3 regions of the Neptuniibacter halophilus genome follow, and region 1 is predicted to be linked to each of the others. Evidence: predicted binding sites of a transcription regulator. Region 1 holds the regulator's gene; each other region holds the start of a gene.
What was found. Region 1 encodes LexA, which represses DNA repair genes until DNA is damaged. Its sites were predicted from a motif close to TACTGTNTANNTANACAGTA; they were not measured.
Positions count from the first base shown of each region.

Region 1 (10,363 bases):
GGAATTCTTACCTCTTTTCCCGGTAGCTACTCGGCGTATCTGGAGCAGAAGCAGAAACTGCTGGAAGAGGAAGAGAAGCATAATGCGGAGTTCGATAAAAAACTGGCTCAGGAAGAGCGCTGGATTCGTCAGGGCATTAAAGCGCGTCGTACCCGTAATGAGGGGCGTGTCCGGGCGCTGAAAAAAATGCGCAATGAGCGGGCGGATCGCCGGGAACGGGCAGGCAAAGCCAAATTCTCACTGGAAGAAGCAGCCCGTAGCGGCAAGCTGGTGGCTGAGCTCCAGGGCGTTTCACTGGGATATGCCGGGCGTACCCTGTTCAGGGATTTTGATTTTACCCTGCAGAGGGGCGACCGGGTTGGCCTGATCGGTCCGAATGGTGCGGGTAAGAGTAGCCTGCTACGCATTCTGCTGGGACAGTCTGAGCCGGATAGTGGTCAGGTACGCCTGGGCACCAATCTGCAAGTGGCCTATTTTGACCAGTTGCGGGCGCAGGTTGATCCGGAAAAAACCGTCATGGATAACATCGCACAGGGGCGTGAAAGTATCAGCATCAATGGCCGTGAGCGGCATCTGATCAGCTATCTGGGGGACTTTATGTTCGCTCCGGAACGCGCCCGGACGCCGGTTAAGGCGCTTTCCGGTGGTGAAACGAACCGCGTGCTGCTGGCTAAATTATTCAGTCAGCCGGCCAATCTGCTGGTGCTGGATGAGCCGACCAACGATCTGGATATTGAGACTCTGGAGCTGCTGGAGGAGATCATCCTCGACTTTGATGGCACCATTCTGCTCGTCAGCCATGACCGTTCTTTCCTCGATAATGTTGTGACCAGCACGCTGGTGTTTGATGCCGATGGTGAGCTGCGCGAATACGTCGGCGGATATAATGACTGGCTGCGTCAACGCCCGGCTCTGCCAAAATCCGCACCTAAGTCAGTTCAGGAAGAAAAGCCTGAGCCAAAAAAGGTGGCGGAGAAGACTGCGGCACCCAAGCAGAAAAAGCTCAGCTATAAGTTCCAGCGAGAGCTGGATGAGTTACCGGCAAAACTGGAACAGGCTGAGGCGTTGCTGGAAAGCTTAACGGCTGAAACCAGTGCCGTTGATTTTTATCAGCAGAGCCACGACCATGTCAGTGCACGGCTTGAGGCATTGCAGGAGCAGGAGCAGGTGGTGGAAACGTTGATGGAGCGCTGGGTTGAGCTGGAGGCAATGCAGGAAGGGGAGTGATCCCCTTCCGTGGCGAAGCGTTAGTCCTGCTCTCTGATCCGTACCGCCAGTACATCACAGTTGGCACCGTGGAGCACGCCGTTTGCAGTGGAGCCCAGTAACAGGGCGATGCCATGGCGTCCATGGCTGCCTACCATAACCATATCAATCTGGTGCTCATCGGCAAGCCGGTGAATCTCTGTTTCTGTATGTCCGGTGACAACTAACTGTTCTTCAACCGGGTAATTCAGTGCTTCGCAGTAGGCCTTTAGTTTCTGTCTGGCATGCTGGTCCAGTTGTTCCTGAATTGAGGTCAGATCCATAGGGACATCCCCGCCATAGGCAAAGCTCAGGGGTTCTATCACATGGACCGCGTACAGTTTGGCACTGTTGGATTCGGCCAGCTCACGCGCTTTTTCCCGTAACTGTTCCGATTCATCCGAGAGATCAAGTGCCAGAAGAATCTTTTGGTAGGTGCTCATTGCGTGACTCCCTTATGGTTGGTCATTCAGCTCTGTATTTGAGGTTAGCATAGAGCCAGCAGGATAGTACTCTGATAAACTGAACAAAACTGATTTTTATCAATAAATTAGCGGGAGTTGGCCATGAAGTGGATGATCATCATTCTGGTCATGATGTCATTGATCGGTTCTATGATGTGGGTGATGCCGACCAAGCGCCAGAAATACCAGGCGGGGCTACGCCTCAAGGCTAAGCAACTGGGTCTTCAGGTTCAGTTGGAAAAGGTGACGCCACCGAGAGCTAAGGGTGAGCTGGAACCAGAGGTAAGGGATCGTACGGCCTACCGCCTGATGCGACAGGGTCTGAGCCGCGAACAGAAAAATCGCTTTAAGTCATGGCATATTTTTCGTGTTGAGTCTCTGGCTGATACCGGGCTGCCGCCGGGATGGAGCTGGCAGCAGGGGGAGCGGGATCTCAGCGACGATCAACTGGCACAGGTCGCAGATCTGGTCGCACAGCTACCCGATGGTGTTTTTTCAATTGAGTCAACGCCGGTTTATCTAGGTGTACATTGGGATGAAGAGGGTGGTGACAGCACGTTGCAGGCCCTGCATGCCGAATTGAATCGTTTCTCTGAAAAGGGGTTTTAATCATGCAGGCGGAAGTCAGGCTGCAACCGGGTCGTTACCGGCATTATAAAGGGCCTGAATATCAGGTACTGGATCTGGTGCGACATTCTGAAACTGAAGAGTGGCTGGTGCTTTACCGCCAGTGCTATGGCGATGAGTCGCTCTGGGTCAGGCCGCTGGCGATGTTTACACAAACGGTCACGCTGGGAGATGGAACCGAGGCACTGCGTTTCACCCGGATCGGTGACTAAAGCAAGCGGTCCATTGAGTCGGAAAGGGTGCCTTGTGAACGAGCTCGCTTAGGTTCGATCGCCTGAATCAGCGCTTCAATCTTATCCAGCCGCGGTTTTTTGTTGTGGTGCGGGATATTCGCTCTCACCAGCAGGGCTTTAGCATGGCGATAGTGTGACAGGGCGGTCATCAGATCATCAGAATTCTGGAAACGCTCCCCCTGACTGATATGAGCATCCGCTACAATGGTGATCCGTAACCAGTAAAGTTCCTGCTGGTAGCTGCGGGCCAGGGTCAGGGTGATCTTGCCGCCACGGGCCAGTTGGATCACCAGTTTCTCGGCAAAGTTGATATAGATCTGTGCCCGCTTCAGGGCCTTATCGCTATCAAAAACCTCCGGGTCAGGGTAGGCCTTATCAGCGGTATCCTTCTGTTGTGAAAGTGAGTTGAACAGTTCGGAATCCGGTGCCAGCATCGCTACCTCTTCGAGCAGTGAGGTGGCATGTTCATTGATTTTGTGAACTATCTCCGCCTTACAGTCAGCTTCGCGGAGCACCGCGATCGCCTGCAGAATGTGCTCTGCCTGACCCTTGAGCCAGGTCAGACGTTTATCTTTGGCTTCCTCCTGCTGCTCCCGTGTGGTGATGACGAAATTGACCGTGAGGGCAATCAGGCCCACTACCGCAATCAAAACCACATAAAAGAGATTATCGTTCAGCATGAGAAAGTTTTTCGATAAATAACTGGTTGTTTAATATAGTGATTATTGTGGCCCTAAAGCATGAATTGGTAAAGATATAACTGATCCATTGGTCTACTTTTATGGAAATTGCCGCTTGACCCGGGCATGCTCAGCACTTATATATGCTCCCCAATTATTCATATTTGTCGAGTTGTCACTGGGAATAAGCCGATTTCTTTGCACTATGCTCAATCGGTAACGCAGGAAATTACCCGGTTCCAGGCCACTTGATGGTACAGCCCAAGATAAAGAAGGACCCTATGGGAAAATCCCTAGTAATTGTCGAGTCACCCGCAAAAGCCAAGACTATTAACAAGTATCTGGGTAACCAGTTTGTTGTTAAGTCCAGCGTGGGTCATATCCGTGATCTGCCAACCAGCGGCAGTACGCGGAAATCCGATCCAAAAGAGCGAGCCCGACAGGCAGCGCTGACCCGGAAGATGTCGCCTGAACAAAAGGTCGAGCATAAGAAGAAGAAAGCGCGGGAGCAGTTGATCGGACGCATGGGTATCGACCCTGAGCAGGGCTGGAATCCGCACTACGAAGTGTTACCCGGTAAAGAGAAAGTCGTTGATGAACTGAAGCGCCTGGCGAAGTCGGCCGACGAAATCTATCTCGCAACCGATTTGGACCGCGAAGGGGAGGCCATTGCATGGCACCTGCGGGAAGCGATTGGTGGAGAAGAGGGGCGTTACCGCCGGGTGGTGTTTAACGAGATCACTAAGAAGGCCATTACTGAAGCATTTGAGCAGCCTTCAGCACTGGATATGGATCGGGTAAATGCGCAGCAGGCACGGCGCTTCCTCGATCGTGTGGTGGGTTACATGATCTCGCCATTGCTCTGGGAGAAGGTTGCCCGTGGTTTGTCTGCCGGCAGGGTGCAGTCCGTTGCCGTGAAGCTGGTGGTTGAGCGCGAAAAAGAGATCCGTGCCTTTGTCCCGGAAGAGTTCTGGGAAGTTCAGGCTGATACCCTGACTAAGGCCAAAGAATCACTGAAGCTGCAGGTGCACCGGGTAAACGGTGAAACCTTCCGGCCCACGTCTGAAGCGGAAACGCAGGCTTATATTCAGCAACTGCAGTCAGGCGCGCTTGAGGTTATCAGTCGTAAAGACCGGCCGACAACCAGTAAGCCATCGGCACCTTTCATTACCTCTACTCTGCAGCAGGCGGCGAGTACGCGACTCGGATTTGGCGTTAAGAAGACCATGATGATGGCTCAGCGCCTTTACGAAGCGGGCTATATCACCTACATGCGTACCGACTCCACCAATCTGAGTGCGGAGGCGGTCGCCAGTTGCCGTGAGTATATTGGTGATCATTTTGGCAGTAAGTATTTGCCAGAGACTCCAAACAGTTACAGCAGTAAAGAGGGTGCTCAGGAAGCGCACGAAGCGATCCGTCCATCCGATGTGAATGTAGAAGCGACGGCGCTGAAGGGTATGGATCGCGACGCCGAGCGTCTGTATGAACTGATCCGTCGACAGTTCCTCGCCTGTCAGATGACACCAGCCCAGTTCCTCAGCACGCGGGTTACCGTGACAAGCGGTGACTTCGAGCTGGTAACGAAGGGGCGGATCCTCAAGTTTGACGGTTATACCCGGGTTATGCCTGCCAAAGGTAAGGGCGAAGAAGATATTATCCTGCCGGATGTTCAGGCGGGCGATAATCTCACGTTGGTTGAGCTGCAGCCTAAACAACACTTTACTAAACCCGCACCCCGCTTTACTGAAGCCAGCCTGGTAAAAGAGCTGGAGAAACGGGGCATTGGCCGGCCATCGACCTATGCTGCCATTATCTCAACGATTCAGGATCGTGGTTACGTAGAGGTACAGAACCGACGTTTCTACGCCCAGAAGATGGGCGATATTGTGACTGAGCGTCTGGGCGAAAACTTCTCTGATCTGATGGATTACAGCTTCACAGCACGGATGGAAGAGAGTCTTGACGATGTGGCTGAAGGCAGTCGCGACTGGAAGGCGCTTCTGGATCAGTTCTACGCTGATTTCTCCGCCAAGCTGGAAGATGCTCAGGATGGCGAAAATGCTATGCGACCTAATTCGCCGACGGAGACGGACATTGCCTGCCCCGACTGTGGTCGGCCAATGATGATCCGAACCGCCAGCACTGGCGTGTTCCTCGGATGTTCAGGTTATAGCTTGCCGCCGAAGGAGCGTTGCAAATGCACCATTAATCTGGTGTCCGGTGACGAGGTCGTGAGTGCAGACGGTGATGATGAAGAGGAATCGCGCATTCTGCGTAAGAAGCATCGTTGCAGCCTTTGTGAATCCGCGATGGATTCTTATCTTATTGATGAGAAACGTAAGCTGCATGTGTGTGGTAATAACCCGGATTGTTCAGGTTTTGAAGTGGAGCTGGGTGAGTACCGCATTAAGGGGTATGACGGCCCAACGCTGGAGTGCGATAAATGCTCTGCTGAGATGCAACTGAAAACAGGTCGTTTCGGTAAATACTTTGGTTGCACGGCTTGCAGCAATACCCGCAAGTTATTGAAGAATGGCGAGCCGGCGCCACCGAAGATGGATCCGGTGCCGATGCCGGAACTGCAGTGTGAAAAGGTTGAAGATACCTACATTCTGCGTGATGGAGCCTCCGGACTGTTTCTGGCGGCCAGTCAGTTCCCGCGCAACCGGGAGACCCGTGCACCAAAAATTATTGAGCTTCTGCCGCATCAGCAGGAGATTGATCCGAAGTATTCCTTCCTGTTCTCGGCGCCAAAACAGGATTCCGAAGGAAACCCGGCAATTGTTCGCTACAGCCGTAAGACCAAGGAGCAGTATGTTATGACAGAGGTCAATGGCAAAGCGACTGGCTGGCGGGCATTCTATCGGGATGGAGCCTGGGTTGAAGAAGAGACCCGGAAAAAAGCCAAATAACAGTTGGGAATAGTATGAGCGGTATTTATCTGGCACGGACTAACCAGAAACTGGCCTTTACCCGGATCCATCTGGATCAGTTGAAGCGGGCTCAGGATGACACCAGTTGGAGCAAGCATGCGCTAATTGAATCCTACAATGAGTCTGTTTTGTTTCATATGGCATCGGCCTATGATGCCTTTCTTCGGGAAATTGCTGAGCTCTACCGGGTGGATACCGAATCTCTGGATGGCTACCGTTCTCTGGCGGCCGAGCTGGAGGCCACCGGTGTTGAAAGCCCTGAATTAAAGCAGCTCAGTCTGCTGGAGGCGGACGAAGCCGGCTGGCTGCATAAACTGATGAGTGCTTATGAGGCATGCTGGCATGGCTCGGATAAGCAGGCCGCTTTAACCGAAACCAACAGCCTGTCTGAGATTCATGTGTTGCAGGTGAACCCTGATCATGCGGAAGACAAAGCGATCGTTGCTGAATATGAGATGTGGTTCACAGCGCTCTCTGAACTGGTCAACCGGCTGCGTGAAGGGATGCAGGAGTGGTAGTCGTACAGACGACTGTGTCACACTGATATTCTTCTGATCTTTGAAAAGTTCCGGCCAGCATCTGCACAAGGGGAAGGGCAGAGCTGGCAGCGGAAATATGTTGCCCGGGTTGATAAACCTGATTCGTTAGCTGTGTTCTCTGCGGCGTATGACAATGCCGTGGCTCTGACCTGCTTTTGCCGCGGATTCCAGTCCGGAAAACTCTTCCTCCGAAAGATAGCCTGGCCAACTGACCACCGCATGGCTGGTGCCGGTACTGAGTGCCTGCCGCGCCAGCTCGTAGGTGCTGTGTTTACTGTCAGGATTCAGAAGAATAACCTTACGCAGATCAATGCCCGCTTCAAGCAGCAGCTGTTTTGGTAGAAGTACCGGTGGGGCAATCCAGACAAACCAGCGATCATCACGGCTGAGCTGCGCGAGCAGTGGCATCAGCATCGGGATGTTAGAGAAATTTTCTCCCTGTACCACGATTTCAGTGATAGAGCCCGCCAGTGCGCACTCGGTTGTTTGTGCAGGTCTTATCCGTACAATCTTTTCACGTTTCGAACGTGACAGTAACCGAGGGGCCGGGTTTGTCTGTAGTGCTAACATGGTTAGTTACCTCTGCGAATAACGCCTACACTCAGTCCTTCGATTGCTACTTCCTGTTCGTTCAGGTCGATAACAATCGGTTCAAATTCTTCGTTTTCGGCGATCAGGTAGACGATATTGCCTTCCTGCTTAAAGCGCTTAACCGTCACTTCATCTTCGAGCCGGGCGACGACAATCTGTCCGTCACGGGCGTTATTGCACTGGTGTACAGCCAGCAGATCTCCATCCATGATGCCCACATTTTTCATGCTGGTGCCTTTAACACGCAGCAGGTAATCGGCTTTAGGATGGAAAAAGTCAGATGAAATGGTGCAATGATCCTCAACGTGTTCCTGGGCCAGAATCGGCGAACCAGCCGCAACCTGACCAACAATCGGCAGGCCGGATTCCTCTTCGAGTTCCGGCACGCGAATGCCGCGTGACGTTCCGGGGATGATCTCGATGGCGCCTTTCTTGGCCAGTGCCTTGAGGTGTTCCTCTGCGGCATTGGCGGAGCGGAAACCCAGATCTTTAGCAATGTCTGCGCGGGTCGGCGGGTATCCGGTTTCACCAATGTGGCGTTTGATGCAATCCAGCACTTCCGTTTGTCGTTTAGTGAGTTTCATGATCATTAGTCTGTTTGTTTATACAGTATGTGTATTTTTATACAGTATTTCTGTTTTGTAAAGCAAGTCATGTTTTTTTATACAGTATTTTTTGCATGCGGTTTTATAACTGGTAGAATTCCCCGGTCAACCCTGCAGGAATTCCAGCCTTGTTAGATCAGCAGCTCAAACGCACTATTCAGGATGCCTACACCGCGTTTCTGTCCAACCGCGGGCTTAAGGCACGCTATGGTCAGAAGATGATGATTGCTGAAGTCGCACGCACGCTGGGCTCTATCGATCAGGATTCAGAAGGTGTACGCAGCGGTGGTCAGCATATCTGCGTCACAGAAGCCGGCACGGGTACCGGCAAAACCATGGCTTATCTGCTGGCTTCTGTTCCCGTGGCTCAGCAGCGTAAGAAGAAAGTGGTCGTCGCTACAGCAACAGTTGCCCTGCAGGAGCAGCTCATTCTCAAAGATCTGCCGCAACTGGTCAGTTCTGCAGGTGTCAATCTGACCTATGGGCTGGCAAAAGGTCGCGGCCGGTATTTCTGTATCTCCAACGCGGAAAAGATGCTTGAGCAACAGAATGAGCTCGGTCAGATCGCGCTATACGAAGACGAGGTTGCCCGCCAGCTCGAGTCAGCGGATGTTGCTGAGCTCAAATCTCTGCTCAGCCTTTATGCCTCAGGGGAGTGGGATGGTGACCGCGACGGGCTCAAGGAGACTGTACCTGATCCTGTCTGGCGTCTGGCGACCAGTGATCATATGCAGTGTACCAACCGGCGCTGCAGTAATTTTTCTATCTGTCCGTTCTTTAAGGCGCGTCAGGAGCTTGATAAGTGGGATCTGATTGTTGCCAATCACGATCTGGTGCTGGCGGATCTCTCGCTGGGGGGCGGTGCGATTCTGCCACCACCGGAAGATACCATTTACATCTTTGATGAAGGGCACCATCTGGGCGGTAAAACCACCGGTCACTTTTCCTACAGTCTGCGGCTTAAATCCAGTATCCGCTGGCTTGCGAAGACAACCCGTAGTCTGAACAAGTTGCTGACCGAAAGCGCTGAGCATATGGTGCTCAGAAACTATATTGAAACCCTCGCTACCCCCTTTGCGGATATGGAGCATTCTCTGCAGGAGTGGCAGCTACTGATGCAGCAGTTGCTTGAGGATAAATTGCAGGGGCCAAGTGACCGTTACCGGTTTGCACAGGGGATGATTCCCGAGGCGTTGCAGTTGATCAGTCATAATGTTGCCAATTCAGCAGAGCGGGTCGTACTTAAGTTCGAGCAGATTGTGGATCTGCTGAAAGAGGGGCTGGACGGAGAACTGGCTGATCTGCCGCGGGACCTTTGCGAAAAGTGGTATCCGCAGATGGGGGTGATGCTGGCCCGGCTGCAGTCAGTGTTCTGGCTGGCCCGGAGTTATTCGGTAGCCGATCAGGCCGGTGGTTTGCCTACGGCACGCTGGGTGGTAAAAGTCGACGGTCCTGAGGGGCTGGATATTGAATGCTGTAGCAGCCCGGTGTCTGCTGCAGATACCCTGCAGGAGCACCTCTGGAAGCCATGCTATGCCGCAGTGATTACTTCGGCTACGTTGACGGCGCTGGGGCGCTTTGACCGGCTGTATGCTGATTTGGGGATTCCTGCCGAGAGCCCGAATGCGGTGTTTGCCAGCCCGTTCGATTTCGCCAATGCGGCCGAGTTAAGGGTGCCAGCGATGCGGTCGGACCCCGGTAATCCGGATGCCCACAATCAGGAACTCGCAGACTACCTGTTAGCGCAGTTGCCCGGGGAGCAGGCGGCACTGGTTTTATTTAGCTCCTGGCGGCAGATGCGGTATGTTCTTGAGCAGATGCCTGATAAGATTGTGGCCGATATTCTGGTGCAGGGTGATCTGGCCAAACATGAGATATTGCGGCAGCACCGGCAACGTATTGATGAACAGAAGCCAAGTGTTATTTTTGGTCTGGCTTCGTTTGCCGAAGGTGTTGATCTGCCGGGTAGTTACCTGACTCATGTCATTATCACTAAGCTGCCGTTTGGGGTCCCGGATGATCCAGTGGATGCGACCTACTCCGAATGGCTTGAATCTCAGGGACGCAACCCGTTCCAGGAGTGGGTGATACCCCTGGCGTCAATGCGTTTGACCCAGGCAACCGGACGCTTATTGCGCACAGAACAGGACGAGGGCAGGATAACCCTGCTCGACCGACGCTTTATTACCCGTCGTTATGGTAAACAGTTGCTTGCAGCACTCCCGCCATACCGACGCAATTTTTCTTAGGAATAGTCAATTGAGTACAGAAGCAAAAGTGGAAGCTCAGCCAAACAGCTCAGAAAATAAGAAGAACAAGTCCACGCGTAAACCCCAGCAGCGACGCCGCCGTCAGGGTAGCCGAAACAAGCCGCGCTGGACACCGGAGCAGTTCGTCGTGCCCGCCGTTGAAGGTAAAGTACGTTTTCACGACTTTAATCTGC
Region 1 is NZ_AP027292.1:2,996,199-3,006,561, forward strand. Features, by position in the region: gene QUD59_RS13980 (ATP-binding cassette domain-containing protein) at 1-1,227, shown strand, start outside; gene QUD59_RS13985 (universal stress protein) at 1,248-1,688, opposite strand; gene QUD59_RS13990 (hypothetical protein) at 1,812-2,318, shown strand; gene QUD59_RS13995 (DUF1653 domain-containing protein) at 2,321-2,548, shown strand; gene QUD59_RS14000 (DNA topoisomerase I) at 2,545-3,249, opposite strand; gene topA (type I DNA topoisomerase) at 3,531-6,164, shown strand; gene QUD59_RS14010 (DUF6586 family protein) at 6,179-6,703, shown strand; gene QUD59_RS14015 (cell division inhibitor SulA) at 6,830-7,294, opposite strand; gene lexA (transcriptional repressor LexA) at 7,297-7,899, opposite strand; gene dinG (ATP-dependent DNA helicase DinG) at 8,049-10,169, shown strand; partial or broken gene rhlB (ATP-dependent RNA helicase RhlB) at 10,198-10,363, shown strand, end outside.

Region 2 (10,363 bases), 330 kb from region 1:
AGAAAAATACGCCAAAACCGATGGCGGCGAGAAGCACAAGGCTGACGGGATTCAAACACTACCCTCTATTCAAGACGAAAAACAACATTCAGTTATTTCAACTGTTCCAGTAACCGGTTTACGGAGGGGCCCTGCCCGGCGGCAAAGTGCTGTAACGCTTTTCTCCCTCCGCTGGCATAGACAGCAACGGCCAGCAGAAGTTGCTTCAGCAGACCTGAACTGTGCCCGTCGAAGCTATGGTAAGCCCCGCCGGAGAGTCTGGCAATCTCCCGCATGCCGCGTTTGGCGACAGGGTCAGCGCCCTCCTGAAACAGGAAAACCGGCGTGTTCAGAAGCCCCAGTTCTCCGGCTTTCTTGCACAGCGGGTCAAGCTTTTCCTCCAGACAGTCGCCAATGTAGATCACCGCCTGTACCGGTTGCTGGCGGGTTTCGCTGAGTGCCAGGTGCAATACGTTACCGATCTGGGTATGGCCGGCTGCACAGTGAACCTGATTCATGGTGCGGGTCAGTGCGTCAGCATTATCCAGCCAGCGACTTTGCTGAAACTCGTTATAGCCCCGAAAATAACAGAGTTTCAGCTCCAGCCCTCCCAGCGAAGCGGCCTGATGAAACATCTCATTCTGCAGATGGGAGGCGTGATCCCAGGTTGGCTGGCGACTGGCGGTGGCGTCCAGCGCAAACAGAATACGTCCCCGCCGGCCATGATCAACCACGGCCGGGGCGCGGTTTAACTGCTCGATAAACGCATCAATCTCCTGACGGCTGGACTGACTGACAACGGGTTGCCGGGATTTAGCCATAATCGCTCTGTTTCCTGAGTTTACTCTGAGTATAGCGTTTGATCGGGAGCGGCTGAATGACAGAGGCGCCGGTGGCGCATCAATAAAGCGCCGGAATATCTTCTGAATTCAGAGAACCTTAACGACACTGCCGCTGAGTTTAGTTAGTATCAGTCAAAACAAGTGAAAATGGAGTTTGCTACGTTGCGTAATCTACTCATTGCCGGTGCTGTTGCGGTTGCCGGAGCCGCAGGCTATATGCTGATACAACCGCAATCCCAGGATGGAGCCGGAGTCTCCCCGCTGGCTTATGTTCCCGCTGATACGGTGTTTTATTCCGGGCAGTTGGAGCCTTTCCCGCTGAAGGATTATCTGCGTGCGACCACTTTCGCATCGCCGCAGATGTCGCAGGATCTGCTTGAAGAGTTTGACGATCAGAGTTCAGCTCAGCATCGTTTTCTTGGCAGTCTGGTCAAAGCTTATTTTATCGCAGCCGAGTCGGAGGAGCGCTTTCAGCAGACTTTCGCGCTGCCGGATCAGGTTAAGGGGCTCTCTTATGCGGTGGGTCTGATGCCGGTCATTCGCTATCAGGTGACGGATGAAGCGGCATTCTGGGCATTGTTTAATCAGGCTGAACAGGAGAGCGGTTTCCAGCACCGTGCGGGCACCGCAGGCGAGCAGGCTTACCGCGCTTATCGCTTCAGTGATGAGAAAAGCGGCCGCAGTATTGAGCTGATTCTGGCCTATGCCGATGGCTGGGCGACCTGGACACTGAACTCTGCATTGAACGAGCCGGCCGATCTTGAGGTTGCGCTGTTGCAGAGTGCGCCCGCTGATTCGCTGGAGTCTGCTGGTGTCTTGGCCGGTATCGCAAAACAGCATGGTTTCCAGTCGCAGGCGCTTTCCTATCTTGATCACCGCCAGATTGTGACGGGTTTGACCAGCACGGATGGCAACCGCCTGGCGAAAATGCTCTCCCGTGCACAGGACCAGAACAACGCGGGCCGTGGTTTAGAGCAACTGAGAACACCGGAGTGTCAGTCTGAGTTCGGTGCGATGGCCGCAAACTGGCCGAGAACCGTCGCCGGAATTCGCAATAAAGACGATATGCAGATTACCCCAGAGCGTAGTTTCATGCGGATGTCGATGGTCGTCGAGAGCAACAATAAGGTTGTGATGGATGCCCTGACTTCAATGCAGGGTTATATCCCCGAATATTTACAGAAAGCCCAGTTGTTCGGTATAGGACTGGGGATTGATATGAATAATTTCAGTCCGGCACTCGGCGCTATCTGGAACGATATGCTGGAACCGGCTTATCAGTGTCAGCCATTGCGTCAGATGCAAACAGCGGTGCGACAGTCCAATCCGGCGGCTTTGGCGATGTTTACCGGTATGGCTCAGGGATTGAAGGGCATAGGTCTGGGTGTGCAGGACTTTACGCTGGATATGTCGGGGCCGGCACCTGTGATGACTGCACTGCAGGGTGTCGTATCAGTGAGCGCGGATAATCCGATGGTACTGTTTAATATTGCTCAGGGTTTTGTGCCTCAACTGGCCCAACTTCAGTTACCTGCGGACGGTTCGGCGCTGGATCTGAGCGATATGCTCCCGCTGCCGCCGGAACTGGATGTTCAGCCCATGCTGGCCCTGAAAGGTAAGCATCTGGTGCTTTATGCCGGAGAACAGGGTGAACAGGCTGCGAACCAGTTAGCAACGGTGGAACCGGTCAGTAACGGTATCCTCAATTTCTCGGTGGATTATAAAAAGATGCTGACCCCGCTGCTGCCGGTTATTGAAATGGCTGCAGAGCCTGAGGTAGCTGCGGAGCTGGCAGTGCTGAAACAGCTCGATATGCAGGTTCAGGTCGATCTGGGTACCAATCCTCAGGGCATTGAGATTCGCAGCGAAGCGAACATCCGTCCCCCCGCGCAGCAAACCGCCGCTCAGTGATACCAGACCATGACTCTTCTGTGTTTAAGCACGGGAGAGTCATGCTGCTTACTCTGTTTGAGATATTGTCTAGACTTAGGGTTTAAGACACTCTTTCGGTGTGGTTGTAATGCGCATACTTCTCTCCCTGCTGCTGTTTATATTCCCTGCCATGCTTTCGGCGCAGGGTGTGATTCGAACAATCCCGCCGCAATCTGAAGATGATGTCAGTCACAGCTATTTTACGACGCTGCTGACGATGGCGCTGCGTCAAACCGAAGCTGAATATGGGGTGAGCCGGGTAGCGTATACAACTCAGATGGAACAGGGACGCGCGGTAGAGGAGTTAGCCCGTGGCCGAACGCTGGATGTATATTGGGCCGGAACTTCCATCTCCCGGGAGAAAAAGCTGAAACCGGTTCGGTTGCCTCTGCTTAAAGGTCTGCTGGGGTTTCGGGTCAGCCTGATCCGGCGGGACCGGCAAACTGAGTTTGACCGGGTTGAAACCCTGCAGAAGTTACAGACACTGGTCGCCTGTCAGGGAAAGCACTGGCCGGATTCTGACGTACTGGAAGCCGCCGGTATTCAGGTTCAGCGGGGGGCTATCTATGAGCTGATGTTTCGGCAGCTTAATGCCGGACGTTGTGATTTTTTTCCTCGGGGTGTGCATGAGGGGGTTGCTGAAATGGCGGCCCGGCAGGGTAAATACCCAGAGATGATGCTTTACCCTGAGCTGATCATCTATTACCCGTTTCCCATGTATTTTTTTGTCGCGCCGGGAAATCTGAAACTGGCTCAGCGTCTGGAGCTGGGGCTGAACCGTATGATCGACAGTGGTGAGTTCAGTCGCCACCTGAGGGAGCATCCGGCGACGGCGCACCTGTTTCCGCTGGATAAATGGATAGAGAAACGGGTGATAAGCCTGCCTAACCCTTTGTTGCCGCCGGATACACCAGTAACAGAAGCCCGTTACTGGATTCAGCCCTACGACCACAGCAGGTAATCTCCCCTCCAGACCGCTGAAGGGGCCTTGCTCAGTCTCCAGCCGGCGTATCAGCAGCGCGTTCTTCACCCATATAGCGCTTGCGCTTTTTCGGCTTCACGTGATGAATATCGACCAGTACCAGACCGTCGATACAGTAGTTAAAGTCGGCATCCACCCCGAAATCAAGGAAGCGCACACCCCCCTCTTCGCAGAGCTCACTGTACTGTTTGTATAGCGTAGGTACGCTGACGCCGAGAAACTCCAGTTGCTCTTTGAGGATACGGAAGTCTGCCTTGTAGTTGTCGCCACTGAACATCCGCTGCAGATTGTTCTGAGCGTCGGCATCCAGATGATAAGGCGAGAAGGAGTGACCGAGGTTTTCTGTATCACCAAAATAGTGGCGGTAAAACCAGATCAGCATATCCTTGGCAACTTTCGGGTAGCTGTTGCTCAGGCTCACCGGCCCGAACATGTAACGGACCTCCGGGTGTTTCCGCAGGTAGGCACCGATGCCGTACCAGAGGTAATCGAGGCTGCGTTTGCCCCAGTATTTCGGCTGAACGAAACTGCGTCCCAGCTCGATTCCCTGATCGAAATAAGGTTGCATCTGTTCGCTGTAGCGGAACAGGGTAGAGCTGTAGAGTGGTTGTTCCGGGTTCTCAGCCAGTTTCCAGGCTTCCGCCAGGCGGTAAGCACCGGCAATTTCCAGCTCATCTTCGTCCCAGAGGATCAGATGACGGTAATAGGGGTCATACTGGTCCAGATCTTTCTTATCCCCGGTGCCTTCACCGACACAGCGGAACGCGATTTCACGCAGGCGGCCCACTTCCTGGATGACCGCGGAATCCGGTTTATAGTCAAACAGGAAGATTTTTTTACCATCGGCGGTTTCCCCGAGCAGCTCAGATTCACGCAACTCCTGTTTCAGCGTTTGCCGGCTTTGCGGATGGGCGATGGTTTTTTCAGTAATAAACAGGGGCTTTCTGTCTTTAGCGATCCGGTACAGATGCTTTTTCAGCAGTTTGGTTTTTTCCGTGGTGGAAACCGGTACGGCATCAATCTGACTGAACGGAATCGGTTCACCGACTTTCATCGGGATGGTGACGGAGTGTTTGTTAAACATCTCACGCGCCAGCATCATGGTGGACAGCGCCTTGTTGATGTAGGAAACGCTGTAAAACAATGAGGAGTTTTTACCGCCGATGAAGATCGGTAATACCGGTGCATTGGCTTTGCGGGCAAAGCGGATGAAACCGCTGTTCCATTTGTCATCTTTAATGCCGGTGAGTCCTGCGCGCGAAACTTCACCGGCAGGGAATACAATCACGGCCTGCTCCTGATGCAGGGCGTCGACAATTCTCTCGATATCGCGTTTGCGGGTGTTTTTCCCCAGATTATCTACCGGCAGAAACAGGTTTTTGATGGGATCAAAGTTCATCAGCACGTCATTGGCGATGATTTTCACATCGCGGCGGACCTCACCCACCATTTTCAGCAGTGACAGGCCGTCCAGTGCCCCCAGAGGGTGGTTGGCAATGATCACCACCCGTCCGGAGGAGGGGATGTTATCCCGGTCCCGGTTGCTGATGCTGTAGCCGAAATTGAAGTATTCCAGCACCCGATCGATAAATTCAAAGCCGCTGGCGTCGCGGTTCAGGTCGAGAAAGGAGTTAATCTCGCTTTCATGCACCAGTTTGCGCAGCATATAGAGCGCAGAACGACGAAAGGGCGCCGGTTTATCGGTAAAGGCCGGATATTTACTGACCAGAGCCTTCTCTACGTTAATAGCCGGCTCGGTGACGATGAGAGTATTTTCACGTGTGTTCATAACGTGAAAAATATATGAGTATTTTGTGTCTAAGCTTTGACGAAAACTTTACGTTTTGGTGACAGGGGAGTCGAGGCTCCCCCGGTGTGGTTCTGGTTTCGGGTTAGTTCCCCGCGCTGTCAGTGCCGTCCAGCGCTTTGTGCCAGATGTCATTATCGCCCTGACGACGACCATTACTTTTACGCCGATCGGCCTTGCCGGGTTCGAAACGTATATCTTCTCTGCGGTCTTTATTCTGTCTGCGGTCTTTACCGGAGCGTCTTTCCCTGACCCGTGGTTCTTCTGACATCTTATTATTATCTCCCAGCTTCTGACTTCTTAAAGGACGTTCCGGGCCGGGGTAGAGAAAGAGAGAGTGGCCCGGAACGTCTTGAGCCTGTTATTGAATTGTTGTTATCAAGGTGTTGCTATTAAGGTTCAGCATAGCAAACATTTTCTCATTGGCAGAGCAAAAAAAATCCATATACTGTATGGATGGACAGTATTTGGGTTGAGTTATGCAGCGCAAGATAATTCATTGTGATTGCGATTGTTTTTTTGCCGCGGTGGAGATGCGTGATAATCCGGCTCTGCGCGATCTGCCACTGGCTATTGGTGGCAGCCGTGAGCGCAGAGGCGTGATCTCAACCTGTAACTATCTGGCACGGGAATATGGGATTCGCTCCGCAATGCCTACCGCTCAGGCACTTAAACTCTGTCCGGATCTGACCCTGATACCCGGCAGCATACAGAAATACAAGGCGGTTTCGCAGCAGATTATGGCGATCTTCCAGAGCGTGACTGAGCGTATTGAGCCACTTTCGCTGGATGAGGCTTATCTGGATGTTACCGGTGTGGAACATTGTCAGGGCAGTGCGACCCTGATTGCCGAGGAGTTACGGCGCCGGGTTCGTGAGGAGGTAGGCATCACTATCTCGGCCGGGGTGGCACCGAATAAGTTTCTGGCTAAAGTCGCCAGCGACTGGAACAAACCCGATGGCCTGTTTGTGGTTCTGCCTCAGGATGTGGATCCGTTTGTTGCGGCACTGCCGGTTAAGCGTCTCTCCGGCGTGGGTGAGAAAACCGCAGAGAAGTTACACACCCTGGGAGTCGAGACTTGTCTGGATTTAAGGCAGATACCCCTGTCACGTCTGATTGAGCGATTCGGGCGGTTTGGTCAGCGGCTGTTTGAACTGGCCCGGGGCATTGATGAACGGCCGGTTAAAGTCAGCCGTGAGCGTAAATCGGTCAGTGTGGAGCATACCTATCCCCGCGATCTGCCCGATCTGCCCAGTTGTCTGGAGCAGTTACCGCAGTTGATGGAATCATTGCAACAGCGCTATGCACGGCTTGACCCACCACGTCAGATCGCCGGTGCCGTGGTTAAAATCAAGTTTTTTGATTTTATTCAGACCACGGCCGAATATAGTGTTAAACAACCTGAGCTGAGCCATTTCCGGCAACTGTTGAGTGATGCCTATCTGCGTGGCGGCCGCCCGGTACGTTTGATCGGCGTGGGTTACCGACTGCAGCCAGCCAGTTCTGATCAGCCCCGGCAACTCAGTTTATTGGCAGGCGAGTAACCCTTAACTGACGCGTCGCTGTAACCGGAGGGGAGAAATCAGTTTGACCAGACATGATCCGAACGCGCTTCAGGCGCTGCAGTTGCGACTGGCAACTTATCAGGCCGAGTATGGCTGTGGCGAAGAAAAGTGGGCGTTGCGCTGTTGTGAACTGGCGATGGAGGCCCTGCTGCGCGGTGATTATGGCGTTGGTGCGGTGCTTCTTAATCCGCAGGGTGAGTGTTTGCTGGAGCAGAGCAATCGGGTGTTCAGCCGTGGATATGATTCGGCGGGCCATGCTGAGATGCGTTTGCTCGATCAGTTTGAAGAGCAGTGCGCCGACTTTCCCTCACGGCAACAGCTCACCCTGATGGTCTCTCTGGAACCCTGCCCGATGTGCAGCAGCAGGATTCTGGCGGCCGGTATTGGCCGGGTTTGCTATCTGGCCGCAGACCCGGACGGTGGTATGTTAAGTCGATTAGCCCATCTGCCCCCCGCCTGGCAGAATCTGGGGCAGCTTTTACAGGTGAGCCGATTTCCGCAAGCACATGAACTGGCACGGCTGGCCAAAGAGATTGCGGCTTATGGCAGTGCACAAAGAAGAGCGAACCTGCTCGGTATTATTCGCCCTGAACGCCTGTAATTGCCCCCTCTATTTGCTATACTCGCGCACTTTTTACGCAGCCTGATCAAAAAAAGAGCAGGTAACTCCCTGGGGTGATAAATGATTCAATTGCTTGTGTCGCGAACACAATCGCTGAAAAGTGATCTATTGTCGGGTCTGACCGTTGCGCTGGCGCTGGTGCCAGAGGCGGTTGCCTTTGCCTTTGTGGCCGGGGTTGAGCCGCTGGTAGGTCTCTACGCCGCCTTTATGGTTGGTTTGATTACCGCCGCAATCGGTGGGCGTCCGGGTATGATCTCCGGGGCAACCGGTGCACTGGCCGTGGTAATGGTGAGCCTGGTGGCGCAGCACGGGGTAGAATATCTGTTCGCCACTGTGGTGCTGATGGGGATCTTCCAGATTCTGGCCGGAGTGTTCCGGCTCGGTAAGTTTATCCGTCTGGTGCCCCACCCGGTTATGCTGGGCTTTGTGAATGGTCTGGCGATTGTGATCTTCCTGGCGCAGATGAAACAGTTCCAGTTCTCCGATGCTGATGGCGTGTTGCAGTGGTTGCAGGGTGAGCAGATGATGCTGATGCTGGGGCTGGTAGCGCTGACCATGGCTATTATCCACTTCCTGCCAAAGCTGACCCGGGCGATCCCATCGTCACTCGCTGCGATCCTCACAGTCAGCCTGCTGGTGATCGGTCTGGATCTGGATGCGCGTACTGTTCAGGACGTGCTGGTGGATATGACCGGTAATCCGGCTGCTACCATTGCCGGTGGTCTGCCGGAATTCCATATTCCCATGGTACCTCTGAATGCTGAAACCCTGCGGATCATTGTGCCTTACGCGCTGATTCTGGCGGCGATTGGCCTGATTGAATCCCTGCTGACTCTGACTCTGATCGATGAGATCACTGAGACCCGTGGGCGAGGCAATAAAGAGTGTATCGGTCAGGGCGTTGCAAACGTAGCGACCGGCTTCTTTGGGGGTATGGGCGGCTGCGCCATGATTGGCCAGAGCATGATTAACATCAACTCAGGCGGTTTTGGCCGGGCTTCCGGTATCTCCGCTGCGTTGTTCCTGCTGACCTTTATTCTGGTGGGTTCTCAGTGGATCGAAATGATTCCGGTTGCGGCGCTGGTCGGGGTAATGTTTATCGTGGTCATTGGCACCTTTGAGTGGGCGAGTCTGCGCCTGTGGGGCAAAATTCCACGCTCAGATATGCTGGTAGTGATTGCCGTAACTGCGGTGACCGTATGGCAGGATCTGGCGATTGCGGTGATTGTCGGTGTGATTATCTCGGCACTGGTGTTCGCCTGGAAGCATGCCAGCAACATGTCCTTTGAGGTTCGTGATGAGTACGACACTAAGGTATACAAGCCAAACGGCCCGCTGTTTTTTGCATCTGTGCAGGCATTTCGTGATCAGTTCAACCCGAAGATGGACCCGCCTGAAGTGATTGTTGATTTCGCTAACTGCCGGGTAATGGATCACTCGGGTATCGAAGCCATCGACTCTCTGGCAGAACGTTATGAAAAAGCGGGTAAAGAACTGCACCTGCGCCACCTCAGCCCGGAGTGTCAGGGTCTGTTGAAGAAAGCGGGCAAGCTGGTGGAAGTGAACATCATCGAAGATCCGAAATATAAAGTAGCGGACGACAGCCTCGCCTGATCATCGTTATTCTTTGATCGATCGTTAAAAAACTCCGGCCTCTGCCGGAGTTTTTTTTGCCTGATATAAGTCGTGTAATTAGTTGCAGTGTTATCTGGCAGTAAAAATACAGCCAGCAACAAAATTAAATCCTTTCTATTTAAAAAGGTTATTTTGATTGAATTTTTATATTAGAGATAACTGATTGATTATTAACAATTGATTAAAAAACATTCAACTGACTGTACTTCAGTACAGTAGGTAAAACGCACCTCTGTGACTAGCTTTTAATCAGATTGATAGGCGGGATGCGATCCTGCGCTATCAAGATCACCACACCAGCCTCTCTTCCCGCAGTAAATCGGGTACCTGAGGTCATGATGGATTATGAGTAGTAGGAGTGCATCAAAATGAACGTCATTGGTTCTGTAGTACAAATCATCGGGAAAGTGGTTGCGATCAAGCCTGATGGATCAGAGCGTCTTCTCGCATTAGGCGATCCGGTTTATGCGGATGAGGTGATTAAGGCATCGCCGGGGGCGAGCGTAGAGCTGTCTATGGCCGATGGCGCGGTTGTGGCACTGGAGGGTGGCGAGACCTGGCTGCTCTCTTCTGAAACCTACGCAACGGCAGAGTCTTTTGATAGCAGTGAAGCCGCCGCTGACGGTCAATCTATTCAGGCTGCGATTACCGGTGGAGAGCCGGGTACTGATGCCGAGATTGACGCCATTCAGGCTGCCATCCTGGCGGGTGCTGACCCTACTGAGGTAGGTGAAGCAACTGCTGCCGGTGGAGCCCCTGCTGCCGGGGGTGGTCAGGGTAACGAAGGTTCCTCAACGGTTAACATTCTGCGTACCGCCGAAGAGGTTGACCCGACAGCCGGCTACGACACCATTGGCTATGAAGAAACCTTTATCCAGCCGGAAGAAGAGCTGGTTATTGTGCCAGAGCCACTGCCGGTAGTGAGTGTTTCTGTTGAGGTGAGCCTGGAAACACCGACCGACCCTTCCGACCCGGATGTGCCTGATACGCCTACCCCTG
Region 2 is NZ_AP027292.1:2,664,415-2,674,777, forward strand. Features, by position in the region: gene QUD59_RS12430 (VWA domain-containing protein) at 93-800, opposite strand; gene QUD59_RS12435 (hypothetical protein) at 984-2,732, shown strand; gene QUD59_RS12440 (type 2 periplasmic-binding domain-containing protein) at 2,842-3,714, shown strand; gene olsF (bifunctional ornithine lipid synthase OlsF) at 3,746-5,524, opposite strand; gene QUD59_RS12450 (hypothetical protein) at 5,628-5,813, opposite strand; gene dinB (DNA polymerase IV) at 6,076-7,086, shown strand; gene QUD59_RS12460 (nucleoside deaminase) at 7,130-7,708, shown strand; gene QUD59_RS12465 (SulP family inorganic anion transporter) at 7,790-9,343, shown strand; gene QUD59_RS12470 (retention module-containing protein) at 9,733-10,363, shown strand, end outside.
Region 2: dinB (DNA polymerase IV) is a predicted target of LexA. The motif match lies at 5,989-6,008, and genes of this name have one in related genera.

Region 3 (10,363 bases), 1.2 Mb from region 1:
ACCCGGCCGGATGGCAGCAGGTGCACGGTCACCTCCACTACCATACCATTTCGGGCTGAAGGTGAACGTCGCCAGTTGCGTGTGATCATCTCAACCACATAGGCCTCATAGCTCATCGCTGAAGCCCGCTCCTCCTCGGCACGAAGAGCCGCCTCTTCTGCTTCCATCGCCCGCTGCAGGGCTTCATTACGCGCTTTACGCTCAGCCGCTTCTTTCGCCTCGCGGGCAGCTTTCTCTTTCGCGGCCCGCGCTTTGGCTTCTGCCGCTTTGCGCTCAGCTTCCTGTTTGCGTTTTGCCTCTGCCTGACGTTTGGCTTCTGCGGCTTTGCGCTGTTTTTCTGCCGCGGCTTTCTTAGCCTTTTCCTGCTCTGCTTTCTTCTTTGCAGCCTGCTGACGTTTCTTCTCTTCAGCAGCGCGCTGCTTCGCCTGTTCCTGCTTACGTTTTTCTGCCGCCTGTTTCTCTTTCAACGCCTGTTGACGCTTTTGCTCGGCTTCACGTTTTTTCTGCTCATCCGCGAGACGCTGCTGGCGCGCACGCTCTTTTGCCTTCGCCTCAGTTTCAGCTTTCTTGCGCGCGGCCTGAGATTTCAGGTCAACCACCTGCGCCTGCACATGACGCGGTGTTTTACGCACCTCTTCATGGTGTTCAAACCAGCTCTGCGCCAGCAACACAATCACAACGCCGTGCAGCAAAACCGCCAGAATGGTTGGGACTAGGTAACTACCCGCTCTCAAAAGCCCGCCCCTACTCTGTCACCAGACCGACAGCAGGCGCACCGGCCTGCTGCAACAGAACCATCAACTGCACCACCTGATCGTAATTGACGCTTCGATCACCCCGTACCAGCAACATCTTCTTAGGATTGGAGGCCAGCACTTTACCGACCCGGTCAGCCACCTCTTCACCGCTGACCGGTACCTTCGGATCGCCACCGATATCGATGTAGTAGCGGCCTTCAGCATCCACCGTGACAATCACCGGCTCATTATCGCTGTCATCCACAGGCTCAGCCGGCGCTTTCGGCAGCTCAACATTAACCCCCTGCGTCAGCATCGGCGCGGTCACCATAAAGATTACCAGCAGTACCATCATCACATCGATATAAGGTACAACGTTGATCTCTGCATTCAGCTTGCGTTTTTTCTTGTGTCGTCTGATCACAGTTCACCCCAGCCCTTAAGAGGCATGCATACGGCGGTGCAGAATCGAGGAGAACTCATCGGCGAAGGTTTCATAGTTACCCAGCAGGTACTCTACCTGCGCCGAATAGCGGTTGTAGGCAATAACCGCTGGAATCGCAGCAAACAGGCCAATCGCGGTCGCAATCAGTGCCTCGGAGATACCCGGTGCAACCGAAGCCAGCGTTGCCTGATGCACATTAGCCAGCCCCCGGAAGGAATTCATAATACCCCAGACAGTACCAAACAGGCCCACATAGGGGCTGGTAGAACCGACCGTTGCCAGAAACGGCAGATGCCGCTCTAACTTATCCTCTTCTCTGGATAGCGCTACACGCATGCTTCGCTCGACGCCATCCATCACTGAATCCCGGTCATAACCATTCTGCTGGGTCAGGCGGGTAAACTCTTTGATTCCGGCCCGGAAGATATTTTCAGCGCCGCAATCGTTGTTGGGTTCATGATTGATCTCCCGGAATAACTGACCGAGATCGACTCCGGACCAGAAACGGTCCTCGAAACGACGCATTGATTTACGCGCCTGCTTCAGAACAGCATGACGCTGAAAGATCATCACCCAGGAAAGCACCGATGCCAGCAGCAGCATCAACATAACCAACTGCACTACAAGACTTGCATTTGCCACCAGACTCCAGATCGACATTTTTTCGACCACAGTACCTTCCCTCTAACAATTCCCAGAACCTGAATCTAACCGGCTCTGTGATTGTATTCGGCGGCAGAAGTTCAGTTCATTTTTTGGTGATGAATAAGAAGGCTAAACAATAACAGTCAGAACGATTAATACAAGAAAAAACCAGCCAATTTGGCTGGTTCCGGGTGCTTTTGACAGGCCGGATGGAACGGCCGTTTAAACAGGAGGGTTATCAGGCGGTTTTTCGAACCCCCGCCTCATGAACAGACTGGCAGCGGATGCAGCGAGACGCGGTCGGGCAGGCTTTGAGACGAGTCAGTTCGATCTCCTCATCACAATCGATACAGAAACCGAAATCTCCGTTTTCTATTCTCGCCAGCGCTTCCAGACACTCCGCAATCTCTTCGTTCTGGTGACTGATTGATTCCACATTAACCAGCAGACTAGTGACCGCTGCAGCCTCATCACCCACATCGTGAACCTCAGGGTTCTCCGCCTGCTGCTGACGCCTGAACTGCTCGGCGGATTCTGCTTTGAGCTGCTCCAGCAGCGTTTCCAGCTCGGCTTTAAAAGACGCGACTTCAGAAAGATTAAGAGTTGCCGTCATGCTCGTACCCGCTATGCGTATTTAATTATTAGTTATTTTCTACGCATATTAGACGGCTAAAGCATGAATGCACCTTGATTGAGATCAGCGGAAAACAAAAAGCTTAGTTTCTTCAGGGTTTATTGATCTGTGTCGGGTTTGGCTATACCAAAGTGGCGATACGCGTGATCCGTCACGACCCTGCCTCGCGGTGTTCGCATCAAAAATCCCTGCTGAATCAGATAGGGTTCCAGCACATCTTCAATGGTATCCCGCTCTTCACTGATAGCCGCTGCCAGACTCTCAACACCCACCGGGCCACCACCGAATTTTTCGATCATAGTCAATAACATACGCCGATCAAGATGATCAAAGCCATGATGATCCACGTTCAGCATATTCAGCGCCAGATCGGCGACCTGATTATTGATCACACCGTCGGCCTTCACTTCTGCGTAGTCACGGGCACGGCGCAGCAGACGATTGGCAATTCGCGGAGTCCCGCGCGAGCGCTTTGCCACTTCACCGGCACCCTGCTGATCGATCTGCATACCAGACAGGTTGGCCGAACGGGCCACAATATGCGTCAGATCCTCGACGTTATAGAACTCCAGTCGCTGAACGATTCCGAACCGATCGCGCAACGGCGAGGTCAGCAGCCCGGCACGGGTGGTTGCGCCGACCAGCGTAAAAGGCGGCAATTCCAGCTTAATAGAACGAGCTGCTGGGCCTTCACCGATCATAATATCCAACTGGTAGTCCTCCATCGCAGGATAGAGCACCTCTTCAACGTTAGGGCTGAGACGATGAATCTCATCAATGAACAGCACATCATTCGGTTCAAGGTTAGTCAGCAGGGCAGCAAGGTCGCCCGCCTTTTCAAGCACCGGCCCTGAAGTGGTTTTAATCTCAGAACCCATCTCATTGGCAATAATATTTGCCAGTGTCGTCTTGCCCAAACCGGGCGGCCCGAAGATCAGCGTATGATCCAACGCCTCATTGCGCATCCGTGCAGCCTGGATAAAGATCTCCATCTGCTCGCGCACCACCGGCTGACCCACATAGTCTTCAAGTGTTTTTGGCCGGATCGCCCGGTCCTGAGCCTCTTCAACCGGATTGCTCAGTGGTGAAATAAAACGGTCTGCTTCGATCATCACGATTTACCCTACCATCGCCCTGAGTGCCGCCCGGATCAACTCTTCACAACTGGCCCCGGCACCCAGCGCTTTATCTGCCTGCGCAATGGCCTTGCTCGCCTGAACCGGTTTATAGCCCAGCGCTACCAGCGCACTTTCCGCTTCAGCACGCACATCATTCACCGGTTCAAAGCCGCTCATATCCGGCCCATCTGCAGCCGATAGCTGGAATTCACCGGCACTTTCAAGCCCCAGCGCTTTAATCTTGTCTTTCATCTCAACAATCAGCCGCTCTGCCGTCTTTTTACCCACCCCCGGCAGTTTCACCAGTGATGCGGTATCGCCATCGTTCACGCAGCGGACAAATTCTGAAGTCGATATACCTGAAAGAATCGTGATCGCCAGCTTAGGGCCCACACCGTTAGCCTTAATCAGCGTGCGGAATAACGCCCGCTCTTCACGATCATAAAAGCCATACAGCAACTGAGCATCCTCACGCACCACAAAGTGAGTGAACAGCGTCAGCTTTGCCCCCAGCTCCGGCAGACGATAGAAGGTATTCATCGAAGCCTCGACTTCGTAGCCCACTCCGTTCACATCCAGTACCAGTTGAGGCGGCTGTTTCTCGATCAATTCTCCTGTCAGTCGACCAATCACTTATTCTCTTCCTTCTCAAGCTTTTCCAGTTTATGCCCGGCCACAATAAATTCAGGCAGACTCAAATCAGCAAACAGCGTTGCCATACGCAGCACAAAGATGATCATCATCGAGGTTACCGCCAGCGGCTGCCCGGGTATATAGGGCTGAAAAACCACATAGAACAGTGCGCCGGCAAGGGCGCAGGTGGCGTACAACTCCCGTTGCAGCAATAGTGGAATCTGTCCGGTGAGCACATCACGGATCATGCCTCCGGCACAGCCGGTAATCACTGCCATCATAACCACTATCAAGGCCGGCAACTCCATCGCCAGCGCTTTTTCAGCACCCAGCACCGCAAACAGCGCCAGACCCATCGCATCCAGCACCAGCAACATGCGACGTGGATACTGCATATAGCGACACACGATAAAGGCGACCACCGCAGAAACAATCGCAGTCCAGAGGTAGGCTGTATCAGCCACCCAGACAACCGGATGAATATCCAGTGTAATATCGCGAATCGTTCCGCCGCCCAGTGCGGTGACAATGGCCAGCACTACAACCCCGAGAATATCGAGCCGTTTACCCTGAGCCGCCAGAGCACCGGCGGTAGCAAACACCGCCACCCCGATCAGATCCGCAATATAGATAAATTCACTGTAACTTAATTCAGGCATCAGATTATCGCCGCCAACTGGCATTTCGGGCCGACATACTGCCAGCGGTTTTGATCAGACTATTCCGGGTATGAGCATGACAGAGCGCAATGGCCAATGCATCGGCAGCATCTGCCTGAGGCAGACCGGGCAATTTCAGAATATGCGCCACCATATGCTGAACCTGACTTTTATCGGCGGAGCCTTTACCGACGACTGACTGCTTTACCTTGCGTGCCGCATATTCATAAACCGGCAACTCCGCATTGGCGCCAGCGACAATCGCCACGCCACGCGCCTGCCCCAGCTTCAGCGCCGAATCGGCATTTCGCGCCATGAAGACCTGCTCTATCGCCATCTCCTGCGGGCAGTACTGCTCGATAATCTGCGCCACCCCGGCATAGACCTGCTGTAACCGCTCCGGGAGCTCTTCACCCTTAATCCGGATACAGCCACTGGCCACATATTCGTTCTTATTACCCACGCAGTTAATGATCCCGTAGCCGGTAATTCGCGAACCCGGGTCTATACCTAATATCAGCATTCAGTCAGCACATTCATCCCGAAGCCTTCAGCCTCGAATCACTGGTTATTTATACAGGCAAGCATACAGCAGTGATGCCGATTTAAAAAGCCCAAACACGTACCTACAGAAAGCAAAAAGCCGGGACTGAGCCCGGCCTTCTATCGCTTCAGTAGAGGATCACTCCTCCATCGCCTCTTCCGGTATGATCGCGTTGTGATAAACATTCTGCGAATCATCCAGATCATCGAGCGCATCGATCAGCTTGAGCACTTTACGCGCGGTCTCCACATCGAGTTCGACCGTGGTCGATGGAATCATGGACACTTCCGCATGAACCGCCTCAAGCCCGGCATCGGTCAGCGACTGCTTCACATCCATAAACTCCTGCCAGGGTGTAAATACATCGATAGAACCATCGTCATTACTGACCACATCATCGGCACCCGCTTCGAGCGCCGCATCCATAATCTGCTCTTCATCGGCCTCATCAGCAAAGGTGATCTGACCTTTCTTCTCAAACAGATAGGAGACCGAACCGTTAGTCCCGAGATTACCGTTGTACTTATTAAACGCCGCCCGCACACCCGCTACCGTACGGTTGACGTTGTCGGTCATACATTCCACCAGAATCGCCACGCCGTTGGAGCCATAGCCTTCGTAGGTCAGTTCATCATAGTTCTCACCTTCACCACCGCCCGCACCACGCAGGATCGCCTTATCGATGGTATCGCGCTTCATGTTCGCGCCCAGGGCTTTATCAACGGCCGCCCGAAGGCGCGGATTATCCTCCGGGTTGCCGCCACCCTCTTTCGCAGCGACCACCAGTTCACGAATCAGTTTGGTGAAAATTTTGCCTCGCTTCGCATCTTGCGCTGCCTTACGATGCTTGATATTTGCCCATTTAGAATGACCTGCCATAGCGTCCCTCTTCTGTTGCAATCAGGTGGAGCCTTGCCCCGGATACAAATAAGCTGCCCGGAGGCAGCTTATCGTTTTACACTGAACGACCTGAAAAATCAGGGCGTTTTACGCAGTTTAATATTCAGTTCACGCAACTGAGCCGCACTCACTTCACCCGGAGCCTCTGTCATCATACAAGATGCACTCTGAGTTTTCGGGAATGCGATCACTTCACGAATGGAATCCGTGCCAGTCATCAGCATGATCAGACGGTCCAGACCAAAGGCCAGACCACCGTGCGGAGGCGCACCGAACTTCAGCGCATTCAGCAGGAAGCCAAACTTGTCATCGGCTTCTTCATCAGAGATACCCAGAATATCCAGTACAGTCGCCTGCATCGCCTGATCGTGGATACGCACAGAACCACCGCCCAGTTCGCAACCATTCAGAACCATATCGTAGGCACGGGACAGCGCTTCCAGCGGATTCGCTTTCAGCTCTTCCGGTGAGCAGCTTGGCGCAGTAAACGGGTGATGCAAGGCTGTCAGGCCTGCATCGGTCTCTTCAAACATCGGGAAGTCGACAACCCACAGCGGAGCCCACTCACTCTCGGCCATCTGCAGATCTTCACCCACTTTAATACGCAGGGCACCCAGCGCCTCAGAAACGATCTTCGCTTTGTCTGCACCGAAGAAGACGATATCGCCATTTTCAGCACCCAGACGCTGCATGATCGCCATGGTCACATCTTCACCCAGGAACTTGATGATCGGCGACTGCAGACCATCAACGCCGTTCTCGATCTCGTTCACTTTGATCCAGGCCAGACCTTTGGCACCGTAGATGCTGACGAACTTGGTGTAATCGTCGATGTTCTTACGGGTTAGCTGAGCACCACCCGGCACTTTCAGCGCGGTCACACGGCATTTAGGATCGTTTGCAGGGCCTGCAAATACCTTGAACTCGATCTCAGCCATCAGGTCAGCAACGTCAACCAGCTCCATCGGGTAACGCAGATCCGGCTTGTCGGAGCCGTAACGCTGCATTGCTTCAGCGTAAGGCATGCGCGGGAACTCGCCCAGATCTACACCTTTCAGCTCAACAAACAGCTTGCGAATCATACCTTCAGTGATCGACATAATGCCTTCCTCGTCCATAAACGAGGTTTCGATATCGATCTGAGTAAATTCAGGCTGACGGTCAGCACGCAGGTCTTCGTCACGGAAGCACTTGGCCACCTGATAGTAACGATCAAAACCCGCCACCATCAGCAACTGTTTGAACAACTGTGGAGACTGCGGCAGTGCGAAGAAGTGACCTTCGTGTACACGGCTTGGTACCAGATAGTCACGCGCTCCTTCCGGTGTTGCACGGTTCAGAATCGGCGTTTCAATATCCAGGAAGCCATTGTCATCCAGGAAGTTACGGATCGCATTGGTCACTTTAGAGCGGAAACGCAGTTTTTCCTGCATTTCAGGACGGCGCAGGTCGATATAACGGTGACGCAGACGCACCTCTTCACCTACATTCTGGTGCTCATCCAACTGGAACGGAGGCGTTTCAGCCTTGTTCAGGATGATCAGCTCTTTGCCCAGAACTTCGATCTCACCGGTAGGCATATCTGTGTTAACAGTACCTTCCGGACGATTACGCACAGTACCTTTGATCTCAACCACGAATTCGCTACGGCAGCTATCCGCCAGCGCAAAGCTGTCTTCACGGTCCGGATCGAATACCACCTGTGCGATACCTTCACGGTCACGCACATCCAGGAAGATAACACCACCGTGGTCACGACGACGATGCACCCAACCACACAGGGTAATGTCTTCGCCGATATGCTCTTTTCTGAGATCGCCGCAATAATGACTGCGCATATTTTCTTGTTCCTGTTTACTTAGCTCGGCCCGGACAACGCCCGGACACTGATAAATGAATTAGGTTAGACTGCTTTAACTACCGGAAGAGGCATCTGAACCGGAAGCCAGATTTTTCTTTTTGCCGGTTTTAAAATCGGTTTCGTACCAACCGGAACCGGACAGACGAAAACCCGGAGCAGATATTTTTCGGATCACTTCATTGCTCGAACAGGCCACGCAGGCCGGGGCCGGCGCGTCACTTTTAAGTACAAGCTTTTCAAACCCGTGACCGCAGCTTTCACACTGAAAATCAAAGATTGGCATTTGTTTTAAACCCGATCCCCGCAAAGGGGCTGTACGTTATAAAAACGGCGGATTATACCTGATTTATCCAGCGGAAACAGGCCCCAGATGAGATTGGGGCCGGAAAGATTTCAGACACTCAACAGCAGGCAGGAACGGGCAATCAGTCCGCCCGATAACCTACCGGTTACACAGCCTCCGGTACAAACTCCAGCTCCCCGGCCATCAGCGCCTCCAGCTTACGCCGGACATCATGAAGCTGTTCTGCGGTGTAGGGCACCGCTGGCACCTTACCCCAAACCGGACCCGGCCAGGCCTTATCGGATTCATAGCGAACAATATGATGCAGATGCAGTTGCGGTACCATATTTCCCAGCGAGGCCACATTCATCTTCCGCGCCGCAAAGGTATCTGCCAGGTTTGAAGCCAGAAATGATGACTCACGAATCAGCGTACACTGCTCCTCTTCTGACAGATGATAGATCTCTGTCGCCCCTGCCCGTCGCGGAACCAGAATAAACCAGGGATAATTGGCATCATTTAACAGCAACAGACGACTCAGGGGAAAATCCCCCAAAACGATACAATCTGCCGCCAGTTGCGGATGCAGTTCAAATTCAAGTTCTAATTCATCCATTACAATACTCCTGTACCTACACCTGATCGGGTATTTAAAATGGCCCGTACGATCATCCAGTAACTCAAGCTTAGCAATTCTGAGTGGAACCCGCACATGCAGGAAGTAAAAATCAGCCATAAAATCAGTGAAATAGGCGCGCAACGCTGGAACAGCCTATGCCCTGATGATTACCCGTTCTGCCGCTATGAGTTCCTCTCTGCGCTGGAAGAATCTAACAGCGTCTGCGCCCGAACCGGCTGGCAACCGCTACACCTGCAGTTCATCGATCAGGGTGAACTGATCGCAGTAATGCCGCTCTATCTGAAAAGCCACTCTTATGGCGAATATGTGTTTGACTGGGCCTGGGCTGATGCCTATCAGCGTTACGGCCTGAATTACTACCCGAAGCTGGTCACTGCCATCCCCTACTCACCGGTCTGCGGCCCGAGATTACTCACCCGGCTCGACCCGGCACCGCTGTTACAACAACTGGAACGCCTGCTGCCGCAACTGTGTGAGTCCCTCAAAGCACACTCATGGCACCTGCTGTTCCCACGCGAACTCGAGCAAACAACAGACACCGACCTGATTGTGCGTAAGGGCTGCCAGTATCAATGGTTTAACCGTGACTACCGCGACTTTGACGATTTCCTCCAGCACTTCACCTCACGCAAACGAAAAAACGTCAGAAAAGAGCGCCAGAAAACCCAACAACAGGGCATTACCCATCTTCAGCTCAGTGGTAACGACATCACAGCGGAGCAGATGGATCAGTTTTATGATTTTTATCGTCTGACCTACCTGAAACGTGGCCGCGAAGCCTATCTGAGCCGGGCTTTCTTCGACCTGCTGCAACAACAGATGCCAGAGAACCTGCTACTGGTGCTCGCCTGTCGCGATGACAAACCGGTGGCCGGCGCCCTCTCTCTGCGCGACAGCACGACGCTATACGGACGCTACTGGGGCTGTTACGACGAATATGACAGCCTGCATTTTGAAACATGCTACTACCAGGGGATTGAATACTGTATCCGCGAAGGCCTGCAGCGGTTTGATTCCGGTGCACAGGGCGAGCACAAGATTCAGCGTGGCTTTGAACCGGTGCCAACCTGGTCTGCACACTGGCTTCAGGAACAGGGGTTCAATCAGGCGATCCGCCAGTTTGTTGATGAAGAAACAGAAGCAGTTGATCAACAGATAGAGGAGCTGACAGGCTACCTGCCGTTCAAACAAACCTCATAAGAAGCCTGCCTCAGTCCGAACAGCTCTTTTGCCCTGTCACAGCAGACATCGCGCGGGGACCGCG
Region 3 is NZ_AP027292.1:219,260-229,622, forward strand. Features, by position in the region: gene tolA (cell envelope integrity protein TolA) at 1-734, opposite strand, end outside; gene tolR (protein TolR) at 745-1,161, opposite strand; gene tolQ (protein TolQ) at 1,177-1,854, opposite strand; gene QUD59_RS01085 (TraR/DksA family transcriptional regulator) at 2,066-2,440, opposite strand; gene ruvB (Holliday junction branch migration DNA helicase RuvB) at 2,560-3,573, opposite strand; gene ruvA (Holliday junction branch migration protein RuvA) at 3,580-4,212, opposite strand; gene QUD59_RS01100 (trimeric intracellular cation channel family protein) at 4,209-4,871, opposite strand; gene ruvC (crossover junction endodeoxyribonuclease RuvC) at 4,876-5,394, opposite strand; gene QUD59_RS01110 (YebC/PmpR family DNA-binding transcriptional regulator) at 5,554-6,294, opposite strand; gene aspS (aspartate--tRNA ligase) at 6,393-8,153, opposite strand; gene QUD59_RS01120 (FmdB family zinc ribbon protein) at 8,229-8,459, opposite strand; gene QUD59_RS01125 (HIT domain-containing protein) at 8,626-9,075, opposite strand; gene QUD59_RS01130 (GNAT family N-acetyltransferase) at 9,172-10,299, shown strand.
Region 3: ruvC (crossover junction endodeoxyribonuclease RuvC) is a predicted target of LexA. The motif match lies at 5,434-5,453, and genes of this name have one in related genera.